Regions from separate parts of the Thauera sp. SWB20 genome, predicted to be linked through region 2. Evidence: predicted binding sites of a transcription regulator. Region 2 holds the regulator's gene; the other holds the start of a gene.

What was found. Region 2 encodes FNR, which switches genes on or off when oxygen is low (the NO sensors DNR and NnrR bind a similar motif). Its sites were predicted from a motif close to TTGANCTAGNTCAA; they were not measured.
Region 1: PO78_RS16765 (cytochrome c oxidase subunit 3 family protein) is a predicted target of FNR. The motif match lies at 2,248-2,261, and genes of this name have one in related genera.

What each region holds. Positions count from the first base shown of each region.
Region 1 is NZ_JTDM01000020.1:637,158-640,389, forward strand. Features, by position in the region: gene queG (tRNA epoxyqueuosine(34) reductase QueG) at 1-895, shown strand, start outside; gene PO78_RS16755 (SlyX family protein) at 932-1,132, shown strand; gene PO78_RS16760 (cytochrome C oxidase subunit IV family protein) at 1,181-1,474, opposite strand; gene PO78_RS16765 (cytochrome c oxidase subunit 3 family protein) at 1,485-2,012, opposite strand; gene PO78_RS16770 (tryptophanase) at 2,333-3,232, shown strand, end outside.
Region 2 is NZ_JTDM01000011.1:111,783-115,014, forward strand. Features, by position in the region: gene PO78_RS02585 (MBL fold metallo-hydrolase RNA specificity domain-containing protein) at 1-500, shown strand, start outside; gene PO78_RS02590 (Crp/Fnr family transcriptional regulator) at 542-1,225, opposite strand; gene PO78_RS02595 (SirB2 family protein) at 1,308-1,688, shown strand; gene fnr (fumarate/nitrate reduction transcriptional regulator Fnr) at 1,725-2,465, opposite strand; gene hemN (oxygen-independent coproporphyrinogen III oxidase) at 2,606-3,232, shown strand, end outside.

The DNA of each region.
Region 1 (3,232 bases), on a different contig from region 2:
GCGCCACGGCATGAAACGCGCGCGCGCCGCCGAACTCCTGCCCGGCAGCGTGCGCGTGATCAGCGTGCGCATGGGCTACTGGCCGGATGCCGCGCCGGCCATGGACGTGCTCGGCGACCCCGAGCGCGCCTATGTGTCGCGCTACGCGCTCGGCCGCGACTACCACAAGCTGGTGCGCAACCGCCTGCAGAAGCTCGCCGACCGCATCAGCGCGGAGGTGCCGCACCAGTACCGCGTGTTCACCGACTCGGCGCCCATCCTCGAAGTCGAGCACGCCAGTCGCAAGGGCCTGGGCTGGCGCGGCAAGCACACCCTGCTGCTCGATCGCACCGCCGGTTCGTGGTTCTTCCTCGGCGAGATCCTCACCGACCTGCCGCTGCCGGTGGACGCGCCGGTGGCGTCGCACTGCGGGCGCTGCACGGCCTGCATCGACGCCTGCCCCACCGGCGCCATCGTCGCGCCCTACCGGCTCGACGCACGGCGCTGCATCTCCTACCTCACCATCGAGCTGCACGGCGCGATCCCCGAGGAGCTGCGCCCGTTGCTCGGCAACCGCATCTACGGCTGCGACGACTGCCAGCTCGTGTGCCCGTGGAACCGCTTCGCCCAGCTTGGCCGGGAGCCCGATTTCGCCCCCCGCCAGGGCCTCGACGACGCCCGGCTGGCCGAGCTCTTCGCGTGGACCGCGGCGGAGTTCTCCGAGCGCACCGCCGGCAGCCCGATCCACCGCATCGGCCACGCGCGCTGGCTGCGCAACATCGCGGTCGCGCTCGGCAACGGCCCGGCGACGCCCGCCGCGCGCGCGGCCTTGCAGGCGCGCGCGGACGACGAGGATGCGGTGGTGCGCGAGCACGTCGCCTGGGCGCTCGCCCGCCTGGCCGCCGCCGCCGGCTAGAATGCGCGCCCGCAAACCGATTCAGGACCGCCCGCCATGGAAGAGCGCATCGTCGTGCTGGAGACCAAGCTGATGGCCGCCGAGGACCTCCTCGACGAGCTCAACCGCACGGTCTGGCGCCAGCAGCAGGAACTCGACCTGCTGCGCCAGCATCTGCATCAGCTCGCCCAGCAGGTCAAGACCCTGCAGCCGGGCGACCCCCTTCGCCCCGAAGACGAGATCCCGCCGCACTGGTGAGCGCGGCCGGCTTGCACGAGGCGGCGGCCTGCTGCGCCGTCGGCCGGCCTAGCCGAGCAGCGCGCCGGTGAGGCTGGAGAGGGTGTCGCCGAAGGCGGTGGTGAGGATGACCAGGATCGGCATGCCGTGGCAGAAGGCGAGCACGGCCCGGCGGATGCGCGGGTGGGCTTCGTGGAGCTCGAGGAAGTAGTTGCACACCAGACGCAGCTTGATCGCCATCACCAGCGACACGCCCACCGCAACCAGCACGGCGTTCGCGTCGGAACGGGCGATGCCCGCGCCGCCCACGCTGAGCAATACCAGCATCAGCCAGGCGAGATCGATCTTGCGTTCGGGGCTCATGCGGGTTTCCTCATCCGAGCAGGTAGAAGAGCGGGAAGATCATCAGCCAGATCATGTCGGTGACGTGCCAGTAGCAGGCGAAGGCCTCCAGCCCGCTGTGCTCTTCGGGGGTGTAGGCGCCCAGGCCCGTACGCGCGATCACCCACATCATGCCGAGCAGGCCCCAGAACACATGCACCAGGTGGGTGAAGGTCAGGTAGTAGTAGCTGACGATGAATACCCCGGCGCTGCCGTCGAGCCCGAGCGCAAAGTTGCGCTGCAGCTCGAAGATCTTGATCGCCGGGTAGCCCAGCCCGAACACGAAGCCGGCGAGCATCCAGCGCACCGTCGCGCGTCGGTCGCCGCGTCGCATCGCGTGCAGCGCGCGCGCCACGCACCAGCCGCTGGTGAGCAGCATCAGGGTATAGCCGGTGCCGGCCAGCAGCGAGAGCCGCTCGGGGCCCGCCTGGAAGGCTTCCGGGTGGTGGGCGCGGGCGATGAAGAAGACCGCGAACAGCAGCGCGAACTCGGTGATCTCGCAGAAGATTCCCACCCACATCGCCTTGCTGCCGGGGATGCGCCCCGCGGCCGCCTGCGGCGGTCGGGGAGCCAGGGTCGGGACTGGAGCGGTCGGGGAGAGGGGCACGGCAAGGGTCACGGCGGGGCGGGCGGCGCAGGGCCGCGTCGATGAGGCACTGAGCGCAAGTCTGCCAGCCTGGCCGCTTGCTTCCCTTGATTCCGCTCAGGAAGTGCGCGCGATGGCGGAATCATGTTTCCGTTCGCGTCAACGACTCTTGCGCTGCATCAACATCCGCTGATCCCCGTCGTGGTCCGATGGCGGCCTTCATCCACGCAAGTCGCACGAGGAGGCAGCCCGTCATGGCGAAAGTGAAGTTCTTCGGAGAAGAGTCGATCCCGCTCGAGATGCACAAGGTCCGCATCGTCCAGAAGCTGAACCTGCCGCCGGTCGAGCGCCGGCTCGAGGCGATCACCGAGGCGGGCAACAACACCTTCCTGCTGCGCAACGCCGACGTGTTCATGGACATGCTCACCGACAGCGGCGTCAATGCGATGAGCGACCAGCAGCTGGCGGCGATGATGATCGCCGACGACAGCTACGCCGGCAGCGCCACCTACACCCGGCTGGAGAACAAGCTGCACGAGATCTTCGGCATGCCCTTCTTCCTGCCCGCCCACCAGGGCCGCGCGTGCGAGAACATCCTCGCCCAGGTGCTGGTGTCCCCGGGCTCGGTGGTGCCGATGAACTACCACTTCACCACCACCAAGGCGCACATCACGCTCAATGGCGGCAAGGTCGAGGAGCTCGTCGCCGACGTGGGCCTCGAGGTGGTCAGCGTGCATCCCTTCAAGGGCAACATGGACGTCGCCAAGCTGCGCGACGTGATCGGCCTGCACGGTGCCGACAAGATCGCTTTCGTGCGCATGGAGGCCGGCACCAACCTGATCGGCGGCCAGCCCTTCTCGGTGCAGAACCTCGCCGACATCCGCAGGGTGTGCGACGAGTTCGGGCTGATGCTGGTGATGGACGCCAGCCTGCTCGCCGACAACCTGCACTTCATCAAGGAGCGCGAGGAGGCCTGCAAGGGCCTGAGCATCCGCGACATCACCCGCCGCATGGCCGACCTGTGCGACGTGATCTACTTCTCCGCGCGCAAGCTCGGCTGCGCGCGCGGCGGCGGCATGTGCATCCGCAGCGAGGAGCTGTACCGCCGCATGCGCGGCCTGGTGCCCCTCTACGAGGGCTTCCTGACCTATGGC
Region 2 (3,232 bases):
GTGCGCTCTACGCCTGGGCCGAGGCCAACTCGGGACGCTTCCGTGTGCGGTTCGTGCAGGACGTCGAGGAATCGAAGGCGCTCAATGCGGTGCCGGGCGGGCTGGTCGTGATCTCGGCAAGCGGCATGTGCGATGCCGGTCGGATCAAGCACCACCTGCGCCACAACCTCGGCCGGCGCGAGTGCGCAGTGGTCATCGCAGGCTTCCAGGCTGCCGGCACGCTCGGCCGCCGGCTGGTCGACGGTGCGCACCAGGTCACCCTGTTCGGCGAACGTATCCCGGTACGTGCGCGCATCCATACCATCGGCGGGCTCTCCGCCCACGCCGACCAGCCCGCACTCCTCGACTGGCTGCGCGGCTTCGGCGAGGCGCCGCGGCGCACCTTCGTGGCGCACGGCGAGCCGGCTGCCTCCGCCGCCTTCGTCGAGGCGGTCGAGCGCGAACTGGGCTGGAGCAGGGTCGAGGCGGCGCGGCCCGGCGTGCCGGTCGTGCTCGAGTGAGCGTCCGCGCGCAAGCGGACCGAGAGGGCGGCGAGGGCCGCTCAGGCGTTGTAGCGCGACAGCCGTACCGGATCGTGCAGACTCACACGCTTGCCTTGCACGGTGATCAGGCCGGCGTCGCTGAGGTCGTGGAAGATGCGCGACAGGGTCTCGGGCGTCAGGTTGAGGCGCGAGGCGATCACCTGCTTGCTCGTCGGCAGCGCGATCTCGCAGGGTGCGTCGTTATCGGCCACCTGCAGCAGGTAGCCGATCACGCGCTGGGTGCTCGAGCGCAAGGAGTAGGTCTCCACGTCCTGGATCAGCCCGTGCAGGCGGATCGCCATGCCGGCGAGCAGCTTGCGTGCGAAGGTGGAGTCCTGGTCGATGAGTTCGCTCACCACCGCCTGGCCGACGTGCACCAGCACGGTCTCGCTCAGGGCCTCGGCGAAGACCGGGTAGGGGTGGTTCATGAACATCACGGCCTCGCCGAAGCTCTGCATCGGGCCGATGATCTCGACCACCTTCTCGGTGCCTTGCGAGGACGAGAAGGCGAGCTTGACCTGGCCGGAGACCACGAAGTAAAAGCCGTGCGGCAAGTCGCCGCGCTGGAACAGCACTTCGCCGCGGGCGACCTGGCGCTCGCGGGTGTAGCGCGCGACCAGCTGGATGTCCGCCTCCGACAGTTCGCTGAACAGCGGGATGCGGCGCAGCAGGGAGGGGATGTCGAGCGGGGTCGTGTTGGGCATCTGGAACTCTCCGTCTGGGGACGCAATTTCAATTCGGCCGGTTGTCGAGCGGCGCCCTGACCGGCTTTCGTTAGGATCGTGGATGTACTACCTGATCAAGAACCTGCATGTGACCTGCGTCGTGCTGAGCGCCGCCGGCTTCCTGCTGCGCGGCACCTGGATGCTCACCGGCAACGCCCTGCTGCAGCACCGCCTGACGCGGCTCCTGCCGCACCTCGTCGACAGCACGCTGCTGCTGTCTGCGATCACGCTGGCGGTAATGATCGGGCAATACCCCTTCAGCGCCGGCTGGGTCACGGCGAAGGTGATCGGCCTGCTCGCCTACATCCTGCTCGGCACGTTGGCGCTCAAGCGCGGACGTACCCGTGGCGTGCGGCTCGCCGCCTTCGCCGGTGCGATCCTGGTCTATGCGTGGATCGTGTCGGTGGCGCTGAGCAAGAACGTCGCCGGCTACCTCGCCTGAGCCGTCGAGCCCCGGGTCGTCCCGGCCACGGCGTGCTCAGCGCGCGCCGTGCTGGTGCTGAATCAGGCGCTTGAGGCCGGCGAGGTCGAGCAGGTGTACGTGCTTCTGCTGCACCGCGATCAGCCCGTCCTCCTGGAAGCGCGAGAAGGCGCGCGACACCGTCTCGAGCTTGAGTCCGAGGTAGGAGCCGATCTCCTCGCGCGTCATGCGCAGGTTGAACTCGCTCGGCGAGAAACCGCGCGCCGTGAAGCGCTGCGACATGTTCAGCAGGAAGGCGGCCAGGCGCTCTTCGGCGCGCATCGAGCCGAGCAGCATCATCACGCCGTGATCGCGCACGATCTCGCGGCTCATGACCTTGTGGAACTGAAGTTGCAAGCCCTCGATCTCATGCGACATCTGCTCGAGCTTGTCGTAGGCGATCACGCACACCTCGCTGTCCTCGAGCGCCACCGCGTTGCAGCTGTGGGCCTCGGTGCTGATGCCGTCGAGACCGAGGATCTCGCCGGTCATCTGGAAGCCGGTCACCTGTTCGCGACCGTCCTCGAGCAGCACGTCGGTCTTGAACGAGCCCGCGCGGATCGCGTAGATCGCCTCGAAGGAGTCACCGGCGCGGTACAGATTGTGCTGGCGCTTGACCTTGCGGCGCGCGCCCACCAGTTCGTCGAGCCGGCTCAGCTCACGATCGGACATTCCGAAGGGGAGGCACAACTCGACGAGGTTGCACTGCGAACAGGCCGATTTGAGCCCATCCACGGTAATTGGCACGCTAGCCCTCATCTGCACGATAATCCTGCTTTCCTGACATTAGAGACGCCTGCGCTGGAGTGGCGGGATTGCTAATCACACCCGTTGACCCAAGTCAACCAACATTACGGAGGCTTCTGCCATTGTTCGGCAGACAGCCCGCCAGCAAGATCATGAAAAGCCAGACCGACCTCATCTTCGACCCGCAACTGATCCGCAAATTCGACATCAACGGGCCGCGCTACACGTCCTATCCCACGGCGGACCGCTTCGTCGAAGCCTTCAATGCAGAGGCGCTGCGGGCCTGGCTGGCCAAGCGGGCGGTGGGCGGCGTAAGCAAACCGCTCTCATTATACTTCCACATCCCCTTCTGCAACACGATCTGCTACTACTGCGCCTGCAACAAGATCATTACCAAGGATCATGGGCGCTCGGCCAAGTACCTGAAATATCTCGCGAAAGAAATCGAGATGCAGGCCGCTTGCCTGGAGGGGAGCCGCCAGGTCACCCAGCTCCACCTCGGCGGGGGCACGCCGACCTTTTTGTCGCACGACGAGATGCGCGAGCTCATGGCGGCGGTGCGCGAGCACTTCACGCTGGTGCCCAACGGCGAATACTCGATCGAGGTCGACCCGCGCAAGGTCGATTTCGACACCGTGAAGCTGCTCGCCGAGCTCGGCTTCAACCGCATGAGCGTGGGCGTGCAGGATTTCGCCGAGGACGTGCAGCAGGCGGTCAATCGTATCCAGAGCTTCGACGAGACCAAGCTGGTCATCGACGCCGCGCGCGCCAACGGCTTC